3 regions of the Pseudoduganella sp. jia 9 genome follow, and region 1 is predicted to be linked to each of the others. Evidence: predicted binding sites of a transcription regulator. Region 1 holds the regulator's gene; each other region holds the start of a gene.
The links. The regulator sigma-54, encoded in region 1, starts transcription at its own class of promoters, with help from an activator protein. The targets are predictions, from matches to a motif close to TGGCANGNAANCTGCTTT.
Positions count from the first base shown of each region.

Region 2: ACY34H_RS21530 (PEP-CTERM sorting domain-containing protein) is a predicted target of sigma-54. The motif match lies at 2,478-2,495, and genes of this name have one in related genera.
Region 3: ACY34H_RS15665 (EDSAP-1 family PEP-CTERM protein) is a predicted target of sigma-54. The motif match lies at 2,855-2,872, and genes of this name have one in related genera.

Region 1 covers NZ_JBUPWE010000004.1:289,301-295,012, reverse strand. Annotated here, with positions in the region: gene ACY34H_RS06230 (KpsF/GutQ family sugar-phosphate isomerase) at 1-283, shown strand, start outside; gene ACY34H_RS06225 (KdsC family phosphatase) at 283-822, shown strand; gene lptC (LPS export ABC transporter periplasmic protein LptC) at 837-1,430, shown strand; gene lptA (lipopolysaccharide transport periplasmic protein LptA) at 1,460-2,044, shown strand; gene lptB (LPS export ABC transporter ATP-binding protein) at 2,045-2,806, shown strand; gene ACY34H_RS06205 (RNA polymerase factor sigma-54) at 2,824-4,296, shown strand; gene hpf (ribosome hibernation-promoting factor, HPF/YfiA family) at 4,404-4,760, shown strand; gene ACY34H_RS06195 (enoyl-CoA hydratase/isomerase family protein) at 4,943-5,712, shown strand, end outside.
Region 2 covers NZ_JBUPWE010000016.1:24,187-29,898, reverse strand. Annotated here, with positions in the region: gene ACY34H_RS21540 (EthD domain-containing protein) at 1-766, shown strand, start outside; gene ACY34H_RS21535 (hypothetical protein) at 1,042-1,728, shown strand; gene ACY34H_RS21530 (PEP-CTERM sorting domain-containing protein) at 1,836-2,426, opposite strand; gene ACY34H_RS21525 (IS1595 family transposase) at 2,706-3,662, opposite strand; gene ACY34H_RS21520 (cellulose synthase subunit BcsC-related outer membrane protein) at 3,775-5,712, opposite strand, start outside.
Region 3 covers NZ_JBUPWE010000011.1:49,148-54,859, forward strand. Annotated here, with positions in the region: gene ACY34H_RS15655 (XrtA-associated tyrosine autokinase) at 1-211, opposite strand, end outside; gene ACY34H_RS15660 (XrtA system polysaccharide chain length determinant) at 223-1,752, opposite strand; gene ACY34H_RS15665 (EDSAP-1 family PEP-CTERM protein) at 1,905-2,795, opposite strand; gene ACY34H_RS15670 (N-acyl amino acid synthase FeeM domain-containing protein) at 3,019-3,762, shown strand; gene ACY34H_RS15675 (FAD-binding oxidoreductase) at 3,764-5,392, shown strand; gene prsT (XrtA/PEP-CTERM system TPR-repeat protein PrsT) at 5,516-5,712, opposite strand, start outside.

The sequences.
Region 1 (5,712 bases):
CATGGGCATGACCGCCGTGGTCGATGCACAATACCGGCCTGTGGGCGTGTTCACCGACGGCGACCTGCGCCGCCTGATCGACAAGGTGCAGGACTTCGGCAAGGTCGTCATCGGCGACGTGATGCATGCGAATCCGCGTACCATCGGCCCTGAAAAACTGGCAGTCGATGCCGTGGCCATCATGGAAGAGCACCGCATCAACCAGATGCTGGTGGTCGACGAACACGGCAAGCTGGTCGGTGCGCTGCACATCCATGACCTGACCCGTGCAAAGGTGATCTGATGACTATTACTTACGACGCGGCTGTCGTCGAACGGGCCGCGCAGGTCAAGCTGTTCATCTTCGACGTGGACGGCGTGCTGACCGACGGCGGTCTGCACTACGGTGCCGAGGGCGAAGCGTTCAAGACATTCAACGTGCAGGATGGCCTGGGCATCAAGCTGCTGCAGGAATCGGGCGTGCTGACCGGGATCATCAGCGCGCGGCGTTCGCCGCAGGTGGTGGCCCGTGCCAGGGACCTGGCGATCGAATTCGTGCACCAGGGCGGCCACGACAAGCTGACGCCGTTCAAGGCGTTGCTGGAGCAGCTCAACCTGTCCGCGGAGCAGGTGGCCTTCATCGGTGACGACGTGGTCGATATCCCGATCCTGTCGCGTGTCGGCTTTGCCGTGGCGGTGCCGAATGCACGGCCGGAAGTGCTGGCGCGCGTGCATCACGTCACGCAGCATCGCGGTGGCCACGGCGCGGTGCGCGAAGTCTGCGAGTTCGTGCTGCGGGCGCAGAACAACTATGAGCGAGTCATGGCCCAGTTCCTGGCCTGAGAAACGGAGAAGCCATGCGCAACCAGCGAACCGCACACCGCTACCGCCTGTCGATCGGCATGATCCTTGCGCTGTTCGGCGCCCTGGGATCGTTCTGGCTGCTCGAGCTGATGAACCGGGCCGGCGAGGAAATGGAAGCCGGCATCAAGGTCGATGAACCGGACCACATCGTGGAGCGCTTCTCGTTCGTGCGCATGACGGAAACGGGGCAGCCCGGCTACATCATCTCGGGCGACAGGCTGACACACCGTCCGTCCGACGATTCGGCGGACATCGACAAGCCGGTGGTGCGCAGTCTTTCCGGCGACAGGCCGCCGATGGATATCCGCGCCGAACATGCCAGGGTCGACCAGGACAACACGCGCATCACGCTGACGAAGAACGTGAACATCCACCGGGTCGCGTCGCCCGCCGCGCGGGACATGCACCTGGCCACCGAGAAGCTGACGATCTACCCCGACGAAGACCGTATGGAAACCGACCTGCCGGTGCGCATGCAGAGCGGCGGCGCCACCGCCACCGGCATCGGCATGCGGGCCAACAATGCCACGCGCCAGCTGCAGCTCGGCCAGGGCACCATCGTGTATCCACCCCGGCCGCGCCAATGAGGCGGATCACAATCGCATAGGAATCGAAGATGAAGAAACTCATGTTGGCGGCGCTGATGCTGCTGGGCGTTGCGGGTCATGCCGCCGCCGAGAAGGCCGATTCGTACAAGCCTACCGAGATCAATTACGGACGCCTCGATGCGGACGACGTCAAGCAGGTCTATACATTCACCGGCGACGTGACGCTCACGCGCGGCACGCTGCGGATGAAGGCCGACAAGGCGGTGGTTACCTACACGCCGGACGGTTACCAGCTGGCCACGCTGACCGGCGGCGGCAAGAAGGTCACGTTCCGCCAGAAGCGCGACGGCGAAGGCGACCAGTGGATGGAAGGCGAAGCCGACCGCATCGAGTACGACGAGAAGGCCGAGCTGGTGAAGATGTACTCGAAGGCGAAGATCCGCCGCCTGGAAGGCAGCAAGCCGAGCGATGAGGTCGAGGGCGAATTCATCTCGTACGACAGCCGCCGCGAGTTCTTCAGCGTGCGCAATACCAGCAGCGGCGCCGACAAGCCGGGCGCCGGGCGCGGCACCATGGTGATCCAGCCGAAGCGCACCGCACCGGCGGCGCCGTCCGCAACGCAACCGCCGGCCGCGCCGGCAGCGGGGAATTAAATGGCGCAAGTGCAGGAAAACTGCAGCAGCACGCTGATCGTGCGCGGCCTGCAAAAGAGCTACGGCAAGCGCCAGGTGGTGCATGACGTGTCGTTGCAGGTGGCGTGCGGCGAAGTGGTCGGCCTGCTGGGGCCGAACGGTGCCGGCAAGACCACGTCGTTCTACATGATCGTGGGCCTGGTCGCGTCGGACGCCGGCACCATCGACCTCGACGGCACCGACATCTCCAGCCTGCCGATCCACAAGCGCGCCACCCTCGGCCTGTCGTACCTGCCGCAGGAAGCGTCGGTGTTCCGCAAGCTGACCGTGGAAGAGAACATCCGCGCCGTGCTGGAGATCCAGAAGGTCGACGGCAAGCCGCTGGGCAAGGCGGCGATCGACGAACGCCTGAACGCGCTGCTGGCCGACCTGCAGATCGAGAAGCTGCGCGAGAACACGGCGCTGTCGCTGTCCGGCGGCGAACGGCGCCGCGTGGAGATCGCCCGTGCGCTGGCGACCAACCCCCGCTTCGTGCTGCTGGACGAACCGTTTGCCGGTGTCGACCCGATCGCCGTGATCGAGATCCAGCGCATCGTGCGCTTCCTGAAGGAGCGCAGCATCGGCGTGTTGATCACGGATCATAACGTGCGCGAAACGCTGGGCATCTGCGACCGGGCGTATATCATCAATCAGGGCAGCGTACTGGCCTCCGGCCGACCCGACGATATCATTGCCGACGAGTCCGTACGCCGGGTATATCTGGGTGAACATTTCCGCATGTGACCGGGCATTAATCAGCTATGAAACAGTCTTTGCAACTGCGCACTTCCCAGCACCTCGCGCTGACGCCGCAATTGCAGCAGTCGATCCGGCTGCTGCAATTGTCCACGTTGGAGCTGCACCAGGAACTGGAACAGCTGCTGACCGATAATCCGCTGCTCGAGCGGCTCGACGACCCGCTCGACCGCTCGGTGCGCCTGCTGGGTGACGGTGCCATCAACACCGCGCAGGCCCCCGGCGAAGCGCCACCGGAAGGCGGGCCACCGCAGGATGCGCCGGCGACGCCCGAACCCGAGCCGTTCGATGGCGGTGGCGAGGGGCTCGATGCCGGCACCGGCGATACCGACTGGAGCAGTGCGGGCAGCGGCAAGGGCCCGGACGACGACGATGCCCGCCCCCAGCTCGAAGCGAGCCACCGCAGCCTGCGCGAGCACCTGATGGAGCAGATGCGCGTGACCGTGCTCGAATCGCGCGACCGGGCACTGGTGGAGCTGATCATCGATGCGCTCGACGACAACGGCTACCTCGAGGAGAGCCTGGAGGAGATCCACGCGCGGCTGCCGGAAGAACTGGAAATCGAGACCGACGAATTGCGTACCGCGCTGAAGATGTTGCAGAGCTTCGACCCGGCGGGCATCGGCGCGCGCAGTGCATCCGAATGCCTGGCCCTGCAGATCCGGCGCATGCCGAATGTGCCGCTGGTGACGCGGCGCATGGCCCTGTGCATCGTTGAAAACCACCTGCAATGGTTCGCCCAGCGCGACTTCAACAAGCTGAAGAAGGCACTCGATTGCGACGACGAAGACTTGCGCGAGGCGCAGGCGGTGATCCGCCAGTGCAACCCGCATCCGGGCGCCGCGTTCGCGGCCGACGTGTCAGACTACGTGGTACCGGATGTGGTGGTGAAGCGGGGGCGCAATGGCTGGATCGTCACATTGAACAACGATGTGATGCCCCGCCTGCGCGTCAACGCGCTGTACGCCAGCCTGCTCAAGCAGGGCAAGGGTGAAACCCAGATGAATGCCCAGCTGCAGGAAGCCAAGTGGCTGATCAAGAATATGCGCCAGCGCTTCGACACGATCCTGCGCGTGGCCCAGGCCATCGTCGAGCGCCAGAAGAACTTTTTCTCGCATGGCGCGGTGGCAATGAGACCCCTTGTGTTGCGTGAAATAGCTGATACACTGGGCCTACACGAGAGCACTATCTCTCGGGTAACAACTCAAAAATATATGCTGACTCCGCATGGCATGTTTGAGTTGAAGTATTTTTTTGGCAGCCACGTGGCAACCGAAGCTGGCGGGGAAGCATCCTCGACTGCGATCCGGGCGCTGATCGTGCAATTCACAGGAGCCGAAGACCCTAAGAACCCTTTATCCGACAGTAAGATTGCGGACATGCTGGGTGAACAAGGCATGGTGATTGCGCGACGCACTGTTGCCAAATATCGCGAAGCATTGAAAATTCCCCCGGTCAGCCTCCGCAAATCCCTGTAAGCAAAACCCTGGCAGCAAATCCTGGTAGTGCTTGGGTTCCTCTGCGCCGCCTTACTTGCTTGGTGGAGAACGCACGAACCTGTAATATCTTCTTTAGGAGTGTGTGTATGAATCTGACCATCAGTGGACACCATATCGACGTTACCCCTGCCATTCGCGAATATGTGCAGAACAAGCTGGAACGCGTCAGACGCCATTTCGATCAGTTGATCGATGTCAGTGTGATCCTGAGTGTAGATAATCTCACCGAGAAAGAGAAAAGACAGAAAGCGGAGATCAACCTGCGGATGTCGGGCAAGACCGTGTTCGTCGAAAGCGTCGCGCAGGATCTTTATGCGGCCATCGACACGCTGATCGACAAGCTGGACCGCCAGGTCATGAAGCACAAGGATAAAGTGCAGAACCACAATCATGAAACCATCAAGTACCTGAGCGAGACCGAAAATCCCGCGTCGACCGCATAACGACGGTCGCAGGTCGCAGTCCCTCGACTGCTGCAACACAAGGGCGCACGATGCGCCCTTTGTTATATGTGGCGCCTGCATGCGCGCCCTGCACACAGGTCTTGCGTACATCCCACGTTTATCCCACATGGTTCGCATCCATGGCTAGAATGAGGCCAATAACGACAACGATGCGAGACACCATGACCGACCACGTCCATATCAAGGTGCGTAACGGCACCGGCTTCATCACACTCGACCGGCCGAAGGCGTTGAACGCGCTGTCGCTCGAGATGATCCGGGCGATCACGGGCGCGTTGCTGGCCTGGCGCGACGACGAGGACGTTGCCGCCGTTGTCATCCGCAGCAGCTCCGACAGGGCGCTGTGCGCGGGCGGCGACGTCCGCTTCTTCCATGCCGCCGGCAGCGCCACGCCGCAGCGCGGCAGTGCCCTGATCGAAGATTTCTTTACCGAGGAATATGCGCTGAATTACCTCGTGCATTGCTTTCCGAAACCCTACGTGGCCGTGATGGACGGCGTGGTGATGGGCGGCGGCATGGGCATCGCGCAGGGCGGACCGCAATGCGGCGTGCGCGTGGCAACCGACCGCACCCGGCTGGCGATGCCCGAGGTGAACATCGGGCTGTTTCCCGACGTGGGTGGCAGCTATTTCCTGGCGCGTGCGCCCGGCAAGCTGGGCGTTTACCTGGCGCTCACGGCGCTGATGATCGGTCCTGCCGATGCGCTGTACTGCGGCCTGGCCGATCATTACGTTCCCGCCCCCGAGCTGCCGCTGCTGGCCGACCTGGTGGGGTCCACCGCCGGTGCCGGACTGCGCGAAGCGGTCGCCATGTTCGCCCGGCCGCTCCGCGGGGAGGCGGGCGCATCGGAACTGCAGGCGCACCGTGCACTGATCGACGACCATTTCGCGCACCGTTCGGTGACCGACATCGTCGCCTCGCTGCGCCGCGA
Region 2 (5,712 bases), on a different contig from region 1:
ATTCGAGCATTGGGACGAGTACTGGCGCAAAGTCCACGGACCAAAGTTCGCGTGGGACGAACCGGGCAGTTCGTCGGCGGCCGTGCTGCGCTACGACCAGGTGCACCGCGTGGCATCCGGCCCCTCCTCTTTCTTCGCGCCTCCGTACCGTGCCATGGTTGCCGAAGATGGGCGCCTTCCGTCCGATCCGGAGACGCGCGTTCCCGCATACACGCGCCCGCGCTGGGACGGCTTCGCCTATATCGCTTACGCCGACGAAGCGGGCCTCGCGCACACGCTGGGCCAGGAAAAGTTCGACAAACGTATCGTCGCGGACGAGCAGGTGGCGTTCCGCATGGTCACGCGCGAGATCACGCGAGAATACATCCTGATACCCAGCGCACGCCACCGCGAGCCGGTCAGCCTGGTCATGATCCACATGCGCGCGTCCGGCATGTCGCGCGAGACATTCCAGCGGCGCTTGCTGGGCGAACACGCCCGGCTTGTCATGGCGCAGCCGTCCACGCGCGAACTGGTGCTGCGCTATGCCCAGCTGCACAACATCGGCTCGACCCAGGAGGATCCGGAGGGCAGCAGGATCGATGCCGTTTCGGTACTGTCGTTCGCATCGCTCAACGACGTCGAGGATTTTCTGGTCAGTGCCGACTACCCGGCCATCGCTGCTTCACTCGATGCACTGCAGGGCGAAGGCTCGGAATGGTGGACGGGCATTAATTACAGCGTGATCAATCGACTGGGGCCGGAGGTGGCAACGGAACTGCCATAGCCGGTGGCCAGCACTATCGGCGATCGCGCCGTTCAGACCGGTGGCGGCAACCGGACAAAAAAATTCTCTTGTGACACACTAAATATCAATAAGCAATGTAGTAATATCGGCTGGCACGCGGTTTCTGTATTTTTTGCATAGCTTATTGGGATTACTGCAATGTTCGACAGTCTTGAAAAACCGGTGGTCACCAGGGCGAGCGCTGCCATACTTCAGGCACAGCTGCGAACCCGCCAGCTCTCCGTAGTCCTCGTTGGCGCCTCGCCGTCGCTGGGATGATCGAGCCTGCGACGATTCAACCCGACGCCGGTGTTCGCCGTGGAGCCGACGTCGTCCGTACAGCTGTTGCGGATCGCGACGCAAAGAGCGAGAGCTTTCCGGCCAGCCCACCCGCCGACACGCGGGGCTCGACCTGGGCCGAACAGAGCGCCAATGGCATACAGCAAGTCCAGGGCCTCGACGGCGCGTCTGCGGGAATATCCGATGAATGCCCTGCTCCGGACAGTACGACCGGCGCCCGATCCACGGATCGGCAATTCGAAAAGAAATCCATGCATGAGCTTCGCCAGGATGCGTTGTTGGCACAACGGGTGGAGACAGGATTGATATTCATGGAGATGCTCGGCATCGACGACGCCCTCGCCTATTGGCGAATGTCGGAAGTTCCCGAGGCAATCATCGACAGGCTGATGCATGGCAACACGAACGGCAACGCGTCCATCCAGCAGAGTTGCGCACCGTATTCCCAAGAGCTGCCTGCGGATACGCGGATCACGCTGTTCTACAGCAATACCGGCCGCCGCCGCGACGTGATCGGTGCAGCCGTCGTGCAAGCCGCGCTTGCCGTTTTCCAGGAGCTCGGTCGAGAGCGTGCCGAACAGATGCTGCGCCGCGAAGGCCTGAGTGAGGCGGTCATCAGCCGGGTACTGGCCCCGCACGGCGAAGGACGACGCAGCGCGTGAACCGCCCCGGATGGCGCACCGCGTCGCCCTGGACTGATCAGGCGAAAACGGCGATCCGGGCCATTACCGCCATGGAGTAATGGCCCGGCAGCCTATGGGCCAGCAGCCTATGACTTCCGGCGACGCAAGAATGCCAGGCCGGCCAGGCCGAGGCCGAACAGGGCAATGGAAGTTGGTTCTGGGACGGCCTCTACAGCATTCCCGGCAAGCTGGAATCTTGCAAAATTATTTCCGCTATATGAGGCAAAGTTGCTCGAGAAGGACGCGGTGCCGTCATAGGTGAAGTCGGCTTGCGCGTCGGCCCGATTGCTGGCAGCGACCAACTTGTAGAAGCCTGCACTTGCAGTAGCGTAGGGAATGTACGAATCACAATACGCCGTGTTGGTACAGCCAAAGGTCAGTTCTGGATCAGTGTCGAACACGCTAACGAATACCTGATCAAGAAGCGCTTGAGCAGCGGCACGGGCGCTGCCCAGCGTCGTGAAAGTAAAATCGGACGCTCCGTTGCATCCGCCGAACAAGGCGGAACAGCTGCCGTCGACAAACGTGACGTCGTACAAAGCCCCTTGGACGCTGACATTTTTCGCGCCTGTCAGGATGCCGTTGGAGACCATGAGGATAGGTCCTGCGCCAGCTTGTGCCGCAAAGGCCAATGCCAGCGCGCCGAAAGATGCCTTGAGTGCCGTAGTAAGTTTCATAAAATTTCCAGGGGCAGAAGTGTTATTGGTTTTTGGAGTAGCGACTTACATCAAGCAATATTCATGCCGATGTTATTTCTGCGCAAGGAATCAATGGGTTAGCAAAGCGACCCGAAGTGACGACAGCTCATGTGTAAAGAATTCCGACACGGAAAAATTAATTCATATTTGAAACGTCTTGCCTGCCGAGGTCACGGAACAATTTGGCGCTGTGCGCGTTGCGTCGGTTTTGCATCTGGGTACGGAACTTTTCGAGCCTGTCGCTGGTCATCGGTGCCGCTAGCGATCAGCGGCCAACGCAACCCGAAGCCAATGGGCGGGAGCCGTCAACCGGGCGGCGTCGAGCACGCGCTGCCAGCCGGTGTAATTGGCCAGGTAGCGGCTGGCCACGCCGTTGAACCGGCGCAGCCAGGTCTTGAAGCGGCCATGCCATCCATTGACTCCCTGGATGTGGATGGCGCCGCGCGCCCGAATGCCACTCCGGACGTTGACCGCCTCGTGTGTGATGCGGGCCTGCCGCGCAAACGCTTTATAGGCATTGGCCGCGTCGCTGACGAGCAGGACGTCCACTGCCAGCACCGGCAACAAGTGTCTGGCCAACTGCTCGGCGGTTACCGGCCCGCGGCCGGTGACGAAGTCGCAGATTTGCCGGTTGCGGTCGCGGGCGACGAGAATGCAGTCCAGTTCCGCGCTGATGCCGCGCCGGCGCGCCTTGCCGCCGCGTTTGCGGGGCGGGCGGTCCAGCTGCCGCGAGCCTTTTTGCGATTCCAGGTGATAGGTTTCATCGGCTTCGACGATGCCGGACAATTGCGGACGCGGCTCCTGCCGTACGGCGGCAATGAAGCGGTGGCGCCATCGGAAGCTGGTGGATTTTGCCACCGCGACGCGCGCGGCAGCCTTGCGGACCGTGACTGAATCGATCAGGCATTGCAGATAGGGCAGCCACTTGTCGCGCAAGCGCAGACGGGCGAGTGGCGTGCCGGTCAGGGCGTTGAAGCTGCGCCGGCAGGCAACGCAGCGATAGCGCTGCAAGCCGTTGGCCTGGCCGCAGCGGTGGCACCGCTTGCCGCCGCAGGCGGGGCACGATCGGTTGCCCGCGGCCTCCTCGATCAGGCGCAGGCAGTGGCTGGGTAATACAAGATCGGCGAGAACGCCCTGCAGAAGAGCGATTTCCTGATCGGAAAGCTGGACTTGCTCCAGCACCTTCAACACCACGCCCACATCGGCTGCACCCATGACGCCTCCCGATATACATGAAGTATCTCAACAGGAGATCAGACAATGGTTCTGGTCGAACGTTCACCGATTTAACGCGAACAGCACCAACAATTTCTCGCACTGGATCAGGCTACAGCTGCGACGTCGGCACGACAGGCTCGGGCGGGAACGTTGCCGGCTGTGCGGCGACGTGGCCCGGCGCCCAGCGCAGGTACAACAGGAAACGGTTCGGTGCGTAGTCGATCGATCGGTCCAGGCTGAAGCGGCCGCCGATGAACAGGGCCCGCGCGGCCTGGTATTCCCATGTCAGGGCGAGCCCCCGGCCGGTGCCGCGGCCCTTGCCGCCGGTGTAGCGCGGGGTATAGGAGGCGGTTGCGCCGACCGCATCCGCCTCGGCCTGCAAGGCGGCATCGAGCGGGTAGAACGCCGCGTCCCTCGTGCTGGAGCGGGACGCGGAAATCGACGCCCGTACCGCGACCGCCCAGGCGCCGAAGCGCTGGCCCCAGGTGACCGGCAGCGACAGCGAGCGGTACGTGGCCGGGCTGTAATACCCGCCGTGACCGAAACTGTACTCGCCGGCATTGCGGCTGAACTGCCATGCCATCGCCGTGGCGCCGACCGACAGCAGACGGTCGCGCTCATTGACGAGCCGGAGCGTGACGCCGGCCATCCCCTGCACGCGGCGGTTCGACTGCACGTGCCTGCCCGTCAACACATGCCAGCCCAGGTTGGCCCAGCCGCCGACACGCCCGCCCTGATCGAGGCTGCCGCTGAGCGTGGCGCCATTCACGGTGACGCCGCCCCACGTGCGGCCCGTGCCCGGATCCTTCATGCCCGCATACGACAGCACCGATGCCGCCAGGGCCCGCCGCGACAGCTCGATGCCCCAGCCGGCCGGGCCGATATCGCCACGGTACGACACACCGCCCAGCAGCGACGTGACGGGGAAGCCGAGCGGCGTGGTGCCGAGGTCCGCCCGCCACGGCCCGCGTGCCCAGGCGGCGTTCAGTGCCACGCCCTCCTCCTTCACGTCGCGTGCGGGCGCGCAGCCGGGCTGGCACAGCAGGATGGTGCCGGCGTCGCGCGTCGCGGCAGACGCGGTATCCAGCAAGCCGGCGCGGGCCGACACCACGTCGGCGCGAAGGGCGATTCGGTCAGGCCCCGTCTGCGGCAAGCGGTATTCGGCGACCCACTCGTCCATGGCAAGGTCGGAGCGGCCCGGCGTGCCGGTTCGGGTCTGGTGATCGACAGCGGACGACACCCAGCCGGCGCGCCGGTCGACCAGGCTGGCCAGCCGGTCGCGCCGCCAGTCCGGCAGCACCGGCCCGGCGACCGCATTGCCGCGCCGGTAGAAGCCGATGGCATCGTCGACGCGCCCCGCCCGTTCGGCCAGCGCTCCCGCGCGGTCCAGCAGCCCCTGCTCGACCGGATGGCGCGCCAGTTGCGCCCTCAGCGCGGCGTCGGCGCGGGCCAGGCCGGGTGCCTCATCGAGCGCGATCAGCACGCCGGCGGCATCGGCGACCGCATCGGGCGGCGCATCGGCCAACGCATCGGCCAACGCATCGGCCAAATCGAGCACGGTGTGCGCCTGCGCACGTGCACCGGCCCGGTCGCCACGCGCGGCGAGCAGTTCGGCGATGGCGGCGGCGGCCAGGGCGTCCTGCGGGCTCGCTGCCTGCCATTGCCGCAGCGTGGCCAGTGCCGCATCCGTGTCGCCGCGCGCCCGTTCGCTGCGCGCGCGTTCGGCCAGCACTGCCGGGGTCTCGGGCAGCCCGGCCAGCGCGCGCAACGCGTTCTCGGTATCGCCCGCTTCGCGCAGCCGGGCTGCCCGCCGCACGGCGATCGCCGCCTCGAGATCGCGCCGCGCGACAAGCGCATCGGCATCGAGCGCCATGCCTTCCAGGCCGGACAGCGAGCGCAAGGCCTCGTCGTCCATGCCGATCGCCGCCATCGCCGCCGCGATATCGAGCACGCGCGCCGGCTCGCCGCCGTAGCGCCCCAGCGCTTCGCGCAGCGCCGCCAGTGCCGCCTCCCGGTCGCCGGACAGGCGCGCCCTGGCCACGATCGC
Region 3 (5,712 bases), on a different contig from region 1:
TGCCATGATGTATTGATGGGCTGTCGATGCCGCGTGCGCTTCTTAGCAAAGGGCGTTTGATGATACGGAAATCTTCGGCGACACCGTTCCGGCCGCCCTCGTGCGTAATCATTCCCAATTGCTGGAGGCGTAACAGATTGATGTCCGCGAAACGGCCATCGGGATTGATGAGGAATGGTTCTGTTCGTTGAGCGGTGGTATCAGGAAGCATCGTCGTCTCCTCTAAGACTGAAGCATTGAAAGCGCAATGACGCCGCCATATGACGCGAACAGGCAGGCAACCCCGGCGCTAAAGCCTAACTGGCTCCGGCGGCGCTTCTTGCGTTCCGGGTCCGTCCAATTCATTGCCACCGCACCTAAAACACGTAGGCCTGTTGCTTCGCGCAATTCAGCAGGGCTCTGATAGGTAGGACGGATCTTGCTGATCAGTAATGCCACCGCGGCGCCAGCGAGTACGGCTACACCAAACACCACGCTATAAAGCAGCATCCTGTTGGGTCCAGTAGGACGTAGGGGCATCGTCGGCGGGTCGATGATTTTGAAGCTCAACATGTCGGTATTAGTGCTCAGGTCGCCTGACAGCTTGGCTGCTTCGCGCCGCTCGATCAGCTTCTCGTAATTGTCCTTATTGATCAGGTAATCACGATTTAACTGTGCGAGTTGCGATTCGACCTCCGGTACAGCCATGCTCTGCTCGACCAGAGTTTCGTGTCGTTGCTGCATTTCAGCGACCCGTGCACGAATCGAAGCGACCCGTGCGTCCGCTTCGGCCAACGCGACCTTGAGTTGCTGCAGCAAAGGACTGTATCCCTTGCCGGGATCGGAAGGTGCAATGCGCGTCTTGGCTTCCTGAACCTTGCGTTCCTCGAGCAGCGTGATCAGGCGCCGGCTGGAAACGATATCGGGATGAGCCTCCGTGTACTGCAAAAGCAATGCATCCAACGATTTATTCAAGGCCGAGATGCGTCCATCCAGTTCAGGATTTTCAATAGACGCCGGGGTTAGATCGGTACCAAGGATTGGCTCATCGCCCTGAATCTGGGAATGGATGGCATTGCGGCCCTGCTCGGCCTCAACTAATTCGAGCTTGGCATTGTTCAAGGCATCGGTCGACATCAAGACTTGCGAACCATAGTCGACGCCTTGCCGCGGCAACAAGGCGTTGTTTTTCAACTTGAACTCTTTGACTGAGTTCTCGGCGGCGAGCAGCTTGTCTTCATATGCGCGAATCTGGTCGTCGATGAATTGCACGGCCTTGTCCGACTCGCCTTTTTTACCTTTTAACCCACCTTCGACGAATATCGTGAGCAATGACTGGACGACATCGCGTACCAGTCGCGGATCGCTGTTGCTATAGCTGATTGTATAAATGTCATACGTGCTGGTCCCGCCGATGCGGATCTTCTGCATGAGTTCGTCGACCTGCTTTTCGTGTTCACGTGCCGTGGTGGCCCTCACGTCGAGGTCTACCATGCGAATGACACGTTCCACATTCGGCCGGCTGAGAAGGGTTCGACTCATGATCGCGACCTGCTGAGCAACATTCGGCATCGATGTCATGCTCGACAGCAGTGGTTTCAGGATGCTTTGCGTATCGACAAAGACGCGTGCGGTTGTCTGATAGTCATCAGGCAGCAGGTAAACCTTGATCCAGCCGCCGGTCGCTACGAGCCAGGCCACGAGTACTGCGCTCCAGCGATACTTCCAGATTCCCTTCAGCGCGGACTGTAACTGGGCGATGATTTCTTCCATAACCGGTCTCTCCAACTGAACCTAGTCCGATCAATTATATGGCTGGGGTTGCAGGCTTGATCCCATACCTGCTGAGCACTTGCGGCCCGTCAAAAAAAAAGCGTACTGCCAGTGCAACTGGCGGTACGCGTAGCAATGATGACAAAATCAGCTCAGGACTTGCGACGGCGGCTGACCAGCGACATGCTGAGCAGGCCGCCCGCAATGATGGCCAGTGTTGCCGGTTCCGGCACCGCTTCCTGGGTTGCATCGGCAAAGGACGAGTGATTGATGGTGAGCTGGTAGGTCGTGCCGGCCGTCAGAATTTCGCTGGTGGCTTCGAAGAAGTCAGCATACGTATAGGTCGTTGTGCCAGGCAGGACTTCGGTACGGCTGACGTTCGAATCACCGTTGAGTGCGGTAGGGGAGAACGAAAGGACAGACTCTCCGCTGTCCAGATCGATAATCTGGATGCTCCAGGTCAGTCGTGCAGAGGCCGACGAAGATGCAGTGGTGCCGAGCGGAACATGTGCGACGGTGTATGCATCGGCGTCAAATGCCACCGTCATCGAATCGGCCTCGCCCAAGGCGAAAATGAATGAGCTCGTGGTACCGGTATTGCCGCTGCCCAGCGTTTGACCTGGTGCAGCCGAGGCAGCGGCACGGGTACTTGCATTCGCACCGCCCGGTTCGATCGCCGAACCAGTCAAGGACGTGTCCCCGTAACCGAACGTGTTGAAGGGAATGGGCGGAACCGGGCCCGGAGCAAAGCGAGGCGCAAAGGGGATTGCAGGGCAAACCCCTGCGCATGCCGGGCCATTGAAACTGACCACAGTTTCCGGAACATAGCCAATGGCCGTCCCCGTTGCAGTGCGGCTATTGTTCACGACAAGCGTCGAAAAGTCGCTAGCCGCGAACTGAGTGCCGCCGGAGTTCAGAAAGCGCAAATTATTGATGTTCAGTATTGAATCTGCATAGGCATGTGCCTGGGCACTGCCTGCGGCGCTGAATGCGAGCGTTACGGCTGCGGCCGTGACCAGAAAACCTTTCCTGATGATGTTCATGGCGTACTACTCCTCGATATGTGGTTACGGCCAGAGGATCTGTGCCGACGAGCCACTACTCAGCAGCATTCGTGCCACTTGCAGTTGGGTATGCAGAATCAAGACCTTACAAAAATGCAGCACTACGATGGCTTGGACTTGCAAAAAAGTCCGACGCTTTGTGGAACTCGGTGCCCGAGCAGCGGTCTGAAGTGCGTAGACCTTCAAGACCACAGGAGCAGACGTGCAACACGACGACACCATCATTTCCTTCGAAGCCGCCGCAAAACTGCGTGACCTGGTGATCCGCGAGCAGGAGACGGGGATAGCACATACTCACCCGATCGATATGCAGGTTTTCCACATTCGAATGGCGAGCACGGCTGGCGGACGAGAAGCGGCAGGGCTGCTATTACGCAAAATGTACGGTTGGCGTGGATATGACGTGGATGCCGACAGCGAACATGCTCCCAATCGAATTACCCTGTACGCTGAAACCGAGGGAACCACCGTGGGGACCATGTCGTTGTGTCTGGATGATCCGGGAATCGGCCTTCCCGCCGACGAAAACTTCCGCGACAAGCTTGATGAGCTCAGGGTTCAGGAACGGCTCCTGTGCGAACCTTCCCGGCTTGCCATCGACAAGAATGTGACGAAACGCGTGTTTGCATCGTTGATCCACATTTCATATATCTACGCGTATAACATTCACCGTTACACCGACTATGTGATCGAAGTCAACCCGCGCCATGTGATGTTCTATAAGCGGATGCTGGGCTTCCGCGAGTTTGGCGGCGAACGGCCCTGCACCAGGGTGGGCGCGCCGGCGGTGCTGCTGCGCCTCGATCTGGAATACATGGGGGAACAGATCCGTGCCTTTGCCGGACAGATGGAACAGGCGTCGGGAGAGCGTTCCTTCTATCCCTATTTTTTTCCGCTGAAAGACGAGCCCGGCATCACTACACGCCTGAAACAGGGACGCGACTGAGATGGGCTCTGCTGTAGAAGCCGTGGCGGCTTGGCGCCACCTGCTGGGGCAAGACCGCGTGCTGGACGATTCGCACACGCTTGATCGCTATGCCGCCAGTACATCATCCTGGAGCACTCGGCCACTCGCGGTACTGCGCCCGCTTGATACCGCCGAGGTGACGCAGGTAGTGCGCACCGCCACCCAACACCGGATACCGCTGTATCCGATCAGTGCTGGCAGAAACTGGGGATACGGTGATGCCTGTGCGCTCGCCGACGGCCACGCCATCGTTGACCTGTCGGGCATGAATCGAATCCTCGAGGTCGACGCGACACTGGCGTACGTGGTACTCGAGCCCGGCGTCACGCAGCAGCAACTGTCGGAATATCTGCTGCAGCACGACCTGCCGCTGTGGATGGATTGCACCGGCGCCGGTCCCGACACTAGCCTGATGGGTAACATCCTGGAACGAGGCTTCGGCCACTCGCCATATGGCAACCGGTTCCAGAATGTGGCCGGCATGGAACTCGTGCTGGCCGACGGCGATGTCGTGCGGACCGGGTTCGGACACTATCCCTCCTCGGTCAATCATCGCGTCTACCCCTATGGCGTGGGGCCCTACGTGGATGGGCTGTTCACTCAGTCGAACATGGGTATCGTCACCAGCCTGGGCTTGTGGCTGATGCCGAAGACCGAGGCCTTGAACCATTTTCTGTGCATGGTGCAGGAGCATGATGACATCGCTCCTGTCGTCGACGCGCTGCGGCCGTTGCGCCTCGACGGCACACTGCGCAGCATTCTGCACATCGGCAACGATCTGCGGGTGATCTCCGGCGGCACAACTTTTCCACGCGAATTGGCCGGTGGCAAGGTACCCCTGTCTGAACAAATGCGGCTGCAGCTGCGGACTGCAGCGGGCGTGGGCGCCTGGACGGTTTCCGGCGCGTTATACGGCAGCAAGGAGCAGGTCGCAGCAGCCCGGCGAGCGGTGCGGAGGGCGCTGGCGCCAACCAGGGCCGACATTCAATTCCTGGACGAACGCAAGCTCGACCTCGCCGCCTCCGCCGCTCGTCTTCTGGGCATCACCGGTACCGGGAAACGCCTGGCCGCCAAGGTGGCGCTGGGGCGTTCGCTGTTCGAAATGAACCGCGGAATTCCTAATGGTCGCTTCCTGGCGGGTGCCTATTGGCGGCGGCGCGGCGGCTTGCCGCCTGGTTTCCCCGCCGATGCCAATCCTGCGCTGGATCATTGCGGCATGCTGTGGGTATCGCCCGTGCTGCCGATGCGTGGCGAGGACCTGTTGCGTGTCCACATGTTGGCGGCACCGATCTTCCGCGCCCATGGCTTTGATTTGTTTGTCACGTTCAGCATGATCAACGAGCGTGCGCTGGGCGGGGTGTTGACCGTGGCCTACGATGCCGATGACCCAGCCGAGGTGGATCGAGCGCGTCTGTGCTATCGCCAGGTTTTTGACACGATGATGAAAGCCGGGTATATCCCGTATCGCGTCGGTCTGCAATCAATGGCGGACCTCGACAGCGGCGACGACGGCTATTGGCGCATGGTCGGCAGGATCAAGGCGGCGCTCGACCCTGCAAATGTGATTGCACCTGGCCGGTACTCGGCACGACAGCGGCCGAGTGGCTGATGCGCCCCCTGCTCAGCGCGACTGCAAGGAGCGAGCACGGGTACGCTTCACCCATGACCCTCAAACTTCAGGCACCAGCGCAATCAGCATCATCAGAAGGTAGCGCGTGCGATCGGGACCGCGCTACAGTTTTGCCATGAGTGCGCGCACCTCGGCCTGGCGCTTGAAGTCGGGTGCCGCGAGCAAATGTTCGCACTGTTCCCTGGCACCTTTGCGGTCGCCCGACATGAATAGCGCCTGCGCAAAACGGAGCCGGATGTCGTATACCGCTGGCGCCTGCTCAGTTGCCGATTTCAACAGCGGCACGGCTCGCGCCGCGT